2 regions of the Afipia sp. GW821-FHT04G03 genome follow, and region 1 is predicted to be linked to the other one. Evidence: predicted binding sites of a transcription regulator. Region 1 holds the regulator's gene; the other holds the start of a gene.

Region 1 (4,669 bases):
ACGCTGCTGGCGCGCGACGGTGCGCAGCGCGCCACCGGGACGCGCTGACGTGGCCAAAAAATCCAGGACAAAGTCAAAGACAAAAGCAGGCTCCGCCCTCACCCACATCGACGCCAAGGGCGAGGCCCGCATGGTGGATGTTTCGGCAAAGCCCGACACCGAGCGCGTGGCGGTGGCCGAGGGCCATGTTGTCATGACCCGCAAGACGCTCGATCTGATCGTGAAGGGCAACGCCACCAAGGGCGACGTGCTCGGCACCGCGCGCGTCGCCGGGATCATGGCGGCGAAGCGCACCTCCGATCTCATTCCGCTTTGTCATCCGCTGGCGCTCTCGAAAGTCACCATCGACATCACGCCCGACACCAAGCTGCCCGGCTGCCGCGTGCGCGCGACGGTGAAGGTCAAGGGCCCCACCGGCGTGGAGATGGAAGCGCTGACCGCCGTGTCGGTGGCATGTCTCACGATCTACGACATGGTGAAGGCCGTCGAGCGCGGCATTCATATCGAAGGCGTTCGCCTCGTCGAGAAAAAGGGCGGCAAGTCCGGCCATTATCTCGCCGACTACTAGTGGTCCGGTTTTAACATTCGCACCCCGTTTCAGCAGGCCTTTATGCGAATGTTAAAACCAAAGGACCACTAGCAAATATAGACTTCGAGTGGAGTTTCGGATTTGACATTCGCTTTGCGTACTCGCTGCGGGGTGGAAGCGAATGTCAAATCCACTCCACTCGTAAGGAGCGTCCCATGGCGCTGATGCCGGTCGCCGAAGCCTATGCCGCCGTCCTCAAGGACGCAGCCGCGCTTCCCGAAGAAATGGCCGCGCTGAACGACGCGTTTCATCGCACGCTGTCCCGTGACATCGCAGCATTGCGCACCCAGCCGCCCGCCGACATGTCGGCGATGGACGGATATGCGGTTCGCGCCGCCGATGCTGTTTCGGGCGCACGCCTGAAAGTCATTGGCGAAGTCGCCGCCGGCCGCCCGTTCAATGCGACCGTCGGCGCGGGACAAGCCGCGCGCATTTTCACCGGCGGCGTGATCCCGGCCGGGACCGACGCCGTCATCATTCAGGAAGACACCGCGCGCGACGGCGACACCGTGATCGTCAACGAGGCCATCGCGGCGGGAAAAAACATCCGGCCGGCGGGCATCGATTTCCGCGAAGGCGAAACAGGGCTGCGGCGGGGATCGCTCCTGACCGACCGCGCGCTTGCGCTGGCCGCGAGCATGAACCATCCGCAACTGCCGGTGCATCGCCGCCCAAGGGTCGCGATCCTCGCGACCGGCGATGAACTGGTCGTGCCGGGCACAAAGCCCGCGCCGGGCCAGATCGTCCACAGCAACGTGTTCGCGCTGTTCGCGCTCGCGCGCAACGAAGGCGCGGACCCCATCGATCTCGGCATCGCGCGCGATACGCTCGAGTCGACAACCGATGCCATCCGGCGCGCGCGCGATCTTGGCGTCGATGTTCTTGTGACCACCGGCGGCGCTTCCGTCGGCGACCACGATCTTGTTCAGACTGCGCTGAAAGCCGAAGGCGTCGACATGGCTTTCTGGAAAATCGCGCTGCGGCCCGGAAAGCCGATGATGCACGGACGGCTCGGGCCGATGCGCGTGCTCGGCCTGCCCGGCAACCCGGTGTCATCCTATGTCTGCGCCTTCCTGTTTCTGGTGCCGCTCATCCGCGCGCTGTCGGGACGAACCCAGGTCGATCATGTCCTGGAGCGGGCCGTGCTGGGGCGCGAGCTGCCAGCCAACGACAAGCGGCAGGATCATCTGCGGGCCCGGCTTGAGACAGGCGCTGAGGGCGTGCCCGTCGCAACCTCGGTAGGCCCTCAGGACAGTTCTCTGGTGGGCAATCTGGCGGCGGCGGATGCGCTTATCGTCCGCCCACCCTTCGCACCAGCGGCCCCTGCCGGCTCGCCCTGCACGATCCTCCGGCTTCCCAACTAAAGCTCCCCGTCGTTGACGTGAAATTAAGGGGTTGCGGAACACATATGGAACAGATAGTGTTCGTTCATGATTTGTTTCGAGTGACTCGCAACTCCTGATTGGCCGTCCAACGGTCCGTATCCAGAGAGGCGCGGCATCGGAGCAAAGGCGATCGGGGACCAGATAGATGCTGACACGCAAACAATACGAGCTTCTGCGCTTCATCAACGAGCGGCTGAAGGAAGCTGGTGTTCCGCCCTCGTTCGACGAAATGAAGGACGCGCTGGACTTGCGCTCCAAGTCCGGCATCCACCGGCTGATCACGGCTCTGGAAGAACGCGGCTTCATCCGCAGGCTCGCCAACCGTGCCCGCGCGATTGAAGTCATCAAACTGCCGGAGCTTGGGAATTCGGGTGCCGGCGGCAACGGCCGTCGCGGATTCACCCCCAGCGTCATCGAGGGCAACCTCGGCAAGGTCCGCAGCAGTAGCTCCGCTGGCCACGAGGACGATACGAACTTCCCCGTCTCCGTGCCGGTCATGGGACGGATCGCGGCCGGTACGCCCATCGAGGCGCTCCAAACCCGCAGCCACACCATCAGCCTGCCGCCCGACATGCTCGGGTCTGGCGAACACTACGCCCTCGAAGTGCGCGGCGATTCCATGATGGAAGCCGGTATTCTCGACGGCGACACCGTGCTGATCCAGCGCAACGACAGCGCCGACACCGGCGACATCGTGGTCGCGCTGATCGACGAGGAAGAAGCCACCCTGAAGCGTTTCCGGCGGCGCGGCGCATCCATTGCGCTTGAGCCTGCCAACTCGGCCTATGAAGTCCGGATCCTGCCGCCCAACCGCGTGCGCATTCAGGGCAAGCTGATCGGCCTGCTCCGGAAGTATTGAGCCTCGAGAATTAATCGTCCGGCTGGAGGTCGCTTTCGGCGGGCGTCGCATCGACAGAGCGCGCCGGGACATTCGGCCGAGACGCCGGAGTCTGTGACTCATCCTCCGCAACTGCCGCAGACCATGGGCGATCGACGTCGCGCGGCCTGATGGCTGTGACGGCATAGCCGTCGGCGGTCTTGCGCAAGGCGAGCGTGCCGCGCCTGCGCAGCGTGTCCTGATCCAGCACCATGGCCGCACAATCAGCGGGCGCCTGCCGCAACGTCACGATCACGGCGGCCCGCGCGCAGTCGTCCGCGAAAGCTCCAGGTTTCAGCGTGAGAGCGATGGTGGCGCCGCCTTCCGCTTGCACCACGCATCCCGCATGGTCGCAGGACACACCATCTATCAGCGACGGATCGGCCGCCGTGCGGGTATCGGCATCGGCGGCCAGCCATTCGCGCGACAGGAAAGCATCCTTGCCGGTGCGCATCAGGCGCAGCCTGCCATCCTTGCCGCGTACCCCGACAGTGTGCCCATCGCCAGCCACGAGAATATCCGGCTGCGGTGTCGTCAGCGCCCACGCCGTTGCGAGCACGATCAGCCCCGCTCCTACCCAGCGCAGCGGCGTCCGCAACAGACCGAGCACGATGATGCCCGCGCTCATCGCGGCCAATGGCCCGGCCCCGAACGCCGCAAGCCGTCCGATGGCGCCGGGCAATGCGGCGACCCATTGCGCCACCGCGATCATCCAGCCGATGCCGACATCCATCAGCCGCCAGAACACGCCGTCGAAGCCGAACGGCATGGCGAGCAGCCCCAGCAATCCGGCCGGCATCACCAGCACCGACACCACCGGCATCGCAGCAAGATTGGCCAGCACGCCGTAAGGCGTCACGCGATGAAAGTGAAACGCCGCATAAGGCATCGTCGCAAATCCCGCGACCAGCGACGCCAGCGCCAGCATCGTGATTTCGCGGCCGCCCCACAACGCGGCGCGCGCCACCTGCGTATTGTCCGGCGACGCGAACAGGTTCGGCATCCCGAGTTGAACCAGCGCTACAAGTCCCAGCGTTGCCGCGAACGACATCTGGAAGCTCGGATGCACCAGCGCCTCCGGCGCGATCAGCAGCACGATCATGGCCGCAACCGCGAGGGTGCGGAACGTGATGGCGCGGCGGTCGACCATCACCGCGATCAGCACCACCGCCGTCATGAAGAACGAGCGTTGGGTCGCGACTTCCGCGCCCGACAACAGCAGATAGAACAACGCCGCGACGAAGGCCGCCGCCGCCGACCATTTCTTGATCGGGAACGTCACCGTTAATCCGGGAAACAGCGCGAGCAGCGCACGCACCGCGAAGAACACGACGCCCGCCACCACCGCCATGTGATAGCCGGAGATCGACAGCACATGGCCAAGCCCGGAGATAAACATGGCGTCATTCACCGGCGTGGAAATCGCGTCGCGGCGTCCGGTGAGCAGCGCCGTTGCAATGGCGCGTGAATCGCCGTTGAGCACACTACGAATCCGCGCGTCGATTGCATCGCGCATCCCCTGCATCGTCGCGGCATAACGTAGATATGTGCCGCCGCTGCGCGGCGCCTCGATGGTCTTGATCGCGCCCATCGCGAATCCGGATGCGCCGATCCCGGCGAAATACATGTCGCGGCCAAAATCGTAACTGCCGGGGCGCAGCGGCGACAGCGGCGGCAGTAGCCGCGCCTTCAGCTCAACAAAACTGCCGACCGCAGGCGCAGTGCCCTTCTTGACCGACAGCCGCACACGTTCGAGTTTGATTTCGCTGCGCGGAGCTTCCATCTCTTCCACGCGCAGCACGAAGCGATCGGTGCGCT
Region 2 (4,669 bases), 590 kb from region 1:
GGCGGACCGGCGTGGTCGGCGTCATTAAGGGACGCAAGCTAGCCAACGGCGGCGACGTGAAGGCAATCGGTTTGCGCGCCGACATGGATGCGCTGCCGATCGAGGAAGAAACCGGCGTAGCCTATCGTTCGACGGTGCCCGGCAAGATGCACGCCTGCGGTCATGACGGCCACACCGCGATGCTGCTGGGTGCAGCGCGCTATCTCGCCGAGACGCGGAATTTTGCCGGCGACGCCGTGGTGATTTTCCAGCCGGCGGAGGAGGGCGGCGCGGGTGCTGCCGCGATGATCGAAGACGGCCTGATGGATCGCTTCAAGATCGAGCAGGTTTACGGGATGCACAACTCGCCCGGTATGCCGATAGGCACCTTTGCAACGCGCGTCGGCCCGGCGATGGCCGCGACCGATCACATCAACATCCACATCGAGGGGATGGGCGGTCATGCCGCGCGGCCGCACAAGAGCATCGACTCGGTGCTGGTCGGCGCTCAACTCATCACCGCCTTGCAGTCGATCGTCTCGCGCAGCGTCGATCCGCTCGACGCTGCCGTGATTTCGATCTGCGAGTTCCATGCCGGCAATGCCCGCAACGTCATTCCGCAGACGGCGGAACTGTTCGGCACCGCGCGGAGTCTCACGCCCGAGGTCCGCGACCTGATCGAGCAGCGCGTGCGCGAGGTCGTGGAAGGCGTGGCCCGGCTGTCGGGCGCGAAGATCACCCTCGATTACGAGCGCAGCTACCCGGTGCTGGTCAACCATCCTGTCGAAACCGGCGTTGCCGCGCGGGTCGCGGCCGCCGTGGCAGGGGACAGCAATGTCAGTTCCGAGATTCCGCCGGTGATGGGCGCGGAGGATTTCGCCTACATGCTGGAAGCCCGACCAGGTGCTTTCATCTTTATCGGCAACGGCGACAGCGCCGGGCTGCATCATCCCGCCTACAATTTTAATGATGACGCCATCGTCTATGGCTCGTCTTACTGGATCAAGCTGGTCGAAACACAGCTTGCCGCGAGCTGAAGCGCGGATCGGCTGGATTCAGCATGCTGACGGAACATTGCTCCGGACGTTGAGTTGAGAGGCGGGAACGATCCCGCATTCAACTTGGAGTCGGACAGATGGCAGCGAAGAAATCCGCGAAAAAATCAGCCAGGAAGTCAGCGAAGAAGGCACCCAAACGGCCGGCGGCCAAGAGGGCTGCGCCGAAGGACAAGGATCTCAACGACCTGTTCCATGACACGCTCAAGGACATCTACTTCGCCGAGAAACAGATTTTGAAGGCACTACCGAAGATGGCGAAGGCGGCCCAGTCGGCGGACCTGAGCGCGGCGTTCAAGAAACATCACGGTGAAACCGAGGGCCAGGTGGATCGCCTCGAGCAGGTGTTCAGCCTGATCGACAAGCCTGCGAAAGCAAAAACATGTCACGCCATCATGGGAATTCTCGACGAGGGCAAGGAGATCATGGACGAGTACAAGGGCACCGAAGCGCTCGATGCTGGTTTGCTCGCAGCGGCTCAGGCGGTCGAGCATTACGAGATTTCGCGCTATGGAACCTTGAAGGCGTGGGCGACCAAGCTCGGCATGTCGGAAGCCGTGCGGCTGCTGGATGAAACGCTCCAGCAGGAACACAACACCGACGAGGCATTGACGAGCCTCGCGCTGGCGGAAGTGAATCCCGAAGCGCTTGCGGCGTGACGGAATAATCTGAAGGCGATCCATCCCCTCATCCTGAGGAGCGGCCTTTTTGGCTGCGTCTCGAAGGATGAGGGCATGTCGTCATGCCTCATGGTTCGAGACGCGCGGCGAGAGCCGTGCTCCTCACCATAAGGTTGATGTGCTGGGGCTGCGAAAACTCATGTTGCGCCTTGTTGCCCTTCTAGATGATTGTTTTTGCTCAAGAAAAATGACCCATAAAGCCGGTTGACTCGCAGGCGACTGTTAGCTTTATATTAGAACATATCATGAACAAATGAGACCGTCACCCGTTCCATAAGGAGAGTGACGAACCGGATTGTCAGGAGCGGCGCATGATGAGCGCGCGCACGAGAACACTTGCGTCCCTGCGGGGGACCATCGGCCGCCTTGAAGGCGAGGCCGGTGGACTTGCGCGCGTGGCGCTCGGTCATGCCGAGGCGGACGCGATGCTTCAAGGCGGGCTGGTGCGCGGCGCGCTGCATGAGGTGTTCGCGGAAAGTGGCCGCCACGGTGCTGTGGCGACGGGCTTTGTCGCCGGTCTTGCGCATCGTCTCGCGGGGCGGCGGCCGCTGGTCTGGGTGCGGCAGGATTTCACCGAAATCGAATCCGGCGCGCTGTCGATGAGCGGCCTCAACGAACTCGGGCTCGATCCGCGCCTGCTGGTGACGGTGTGGGCGGCGGATGCGGAGACCGCGCTGCGCGTGGCCGCCGATGCGCTTGCCTGCGACGCGCTCGGCGCGGTGGTGCTGGATGTGTGGGGCGAGGTGCGCGCGCTCGATCTGGTCGCGAGTCGCAGGCTGACGCTTACTGCACGTACATCGAATGTCGCGTGTCTGGTGCTGCGAACGGCGGCGACACCATCCGCCAGCACCGCCGAGACGCGATGGGTCGTGCGCGCAGCACCATCGTCATCCGTAAACGAGGTGTGGGGCGCGCCGATGTTCGACGCACAACTCGTTCGCAACCGTCACGGCTCGACCGGGCAATGGATCATGGAGTGGAAATGTGATGAGGGCCTCTTCCGTGAAGGCATCTTCCATAAGGACTCGGCGTATCCTCAGCCTGTGGCTGCCGCGCCTGCCGACCGACCGCTTGAAGCGGCTGCCGGGCGACGCCGCGCCGGATAACGAACGTCCCTGCGTCGTCGTCGCCAAGCTCAACAACGCGTTGCAGATCGCGGCGCTGAACGATGCTGCTGCGCATATCGGTCTTGAGGCCGGCCTGCCGCTGGCGAACGCGCGGGCGGTCTGTCCCGACGTGCAGGTGTGCGACGCCGACGAGGCGGCGGATGCAAGGCTGCTCGAGGCCATCGCCGACTGGTGCGACCGCTTCACGCCGCTGGTGGCGCTCGATCCACCTCATGGTCTGCTGCTCGACATCAGCGGCTGCGCGCATCTGTTCGGCGGCGAGGCTGCGATGCTGCGCACGGTGTGCGCCTCGCTCGAACGGCAAGGCTTTATCGTCAATGCGGCGATTGCGAGTACGCCGGTCTGCGCGCGCACCATGACACGCGCGGCGCGAAGCTGCATCGTGCCGGACGGCGAGGAAGCGCGCGCCGTCAGTTCACTGCCGGTATTCGCGCTGGGTGCTGCCAATGCGATCACGCGCGGCTTGCGCCGGGCGGGGCTCAAGACTATCGGCGATGTGGCGTCCCGCGCGCCGCATGAGATCACTGCACGGTTCGGCGCGGACTTCACGAGCCTGTTGCAGCAGGCGCTGGGGCAGGGTGATGCGCCGATCTCGCCGCGCAAGCCGCTGCCGGATTTCATGGTGGAGAAGCGTTTTCCAGAGCCTGTCGCCACCGATACCGTGATTGCCGCGATACTCTCGGGCCTCGCGCAGATGCTGGTCGCGGCGATGGACAAACAAGGCAAGGGCGCGCGGCGGCTGGAAGCGAGTTTCTTCCGCACCGACGGCGCGGTGCGCACCATCGCGGTGGATGCCGGACAGCCAGTGACCAGGGTCAATGTCGTGGACAGGCTGTTTCGCGAGCGGCTCGATGCGCTGGCCGATCCGCTCGATCCCGGATTCGGGTTCGATCTCATCCGGCTGTCCGCCAGCCATGTCGAGATCGTGGTGCAGGAGCAGCGCGATTTCGACACCCGCACGCAGGACAACGACGAAGTGGCGGCGCTGATCGACCGCATCGCCGCGCGTATCGGCGGCAAGCGTGTCGTGGTGCATCTGCCGCAGGACACGCATATCCCGGAACGCGCGGCGCTGGCCGCGCCCGCACAGCAATATCTTGCGGCAGCAGCTGTTGCCGACTGGCCAGCGCGCGTCGAGGCGGAGCCGCCGCTGCGTCCGTTGCGGCTGTTCGAGCGGCCGGAAATGATCGACGTTCCCTTTGCAACGGTGCCGGATGGACCACCGCGTCATTTCACATGGCGGCGGGCGACCCATGTGGTGATGCGCGTCGAAGGCCCCGAGCGCATCGCCATGGAATGGTGGAAGCATGAGGAGCAAACGCTGACGCGCGATTACTTCCGCATGGAAGATGCGGAGGGCTTGCGGTTCTGGGTTTATCGCGACGGACTTTACGGAGAACCTGTCAACGCGGAAGGCGAACCCATTCCGCCCAAATGGTTCGTGCACGGACTGTTCGCATGACGGCCTATGCGGAAATCGGCATCACGACGAACTTCTCGTTCCTGCGCGGCGGATCGCAGCCGCAGGAATACGTGCATCAGGCGGGCGAACTTCGTCTTCCGGCGATCGGGATTGCCGATCGCAACACGCTGGCCGGAGTGGTGCGCGCTTACAGCGAGTTGCGCAATCCGGAGATCATCCACAAGCCGAAGCTGCTGATCGGCGCGCGTCTCGTCTTTATCGACGGCACGCCGGATATTCTGGTCTATCCGCGCGACCGCGCCGCCTACGGCCGGCTGTGCCAGTTGCTGACCCGCGGCAAGCGCGCCGCCGAAAAAGGCGAGTGCCATCTCAAGCTGGACGATCTGCTGGAATTTGCCGAAGGGC

The links. Region 1 encodes LexA, which represses DNA repair genes until DNA is damaged. Its sites were predicted from a motif close to TGTTCNNNNTGTGTTCNG; they were not measured.
Region 2: the regulator LexA is predicted to act here: its motif matches at 1,949-1,966, upstream of AC07UB_RS06110 (ImuA family protein).

The regions. Positions count from the first base shown of each region.
Region 1 is NZ_JBWKSV010000001.1:653,837-658,505, forward strand. Features, by position in the region: gene trpC (indole-3-glycerol phosphate synthase TrpC) at 1-48, shown strand, start outside; gene moaC (cyclic pyranopterin monophosphate synthase MoaC) at 50-568, shown strand; gene AC07UB_RS03250 (molybdopterin molybdotransferase MoeA) at 745-1,953, shown strand; gene lexA (transcriptional repressor LexA) at 2,120-2,833, shown strand; gene AC07UB_RS03260 (ComEC/Rec2 family competence protein) at 2,844-4,669, opposite strand, start outside.
Region 2 is NZ_JBWKSV010000001.1:1,245,245-1,249,913, reverse strand. Features, by position in the region: gene AC07UB_RS06120 (M20 aminoacylase family protein) at 1-1,016, shown strand, start outside; gene AC07UB_RS06115 (YciE/YciF ferroxidase family protein) at 1,115-1,693, shown strand; gene AC07UB_RS06110 (ImuA family protein) at 2,026-2,820, shown strand; gene AC07UB_RS06105 (Y-family DNA polymerase) at 2,717-4,303, shown strand; gene AC07UB_RS06100 (error-prone DNA polymerase) at 4,300-4,669, shown strand, end outside.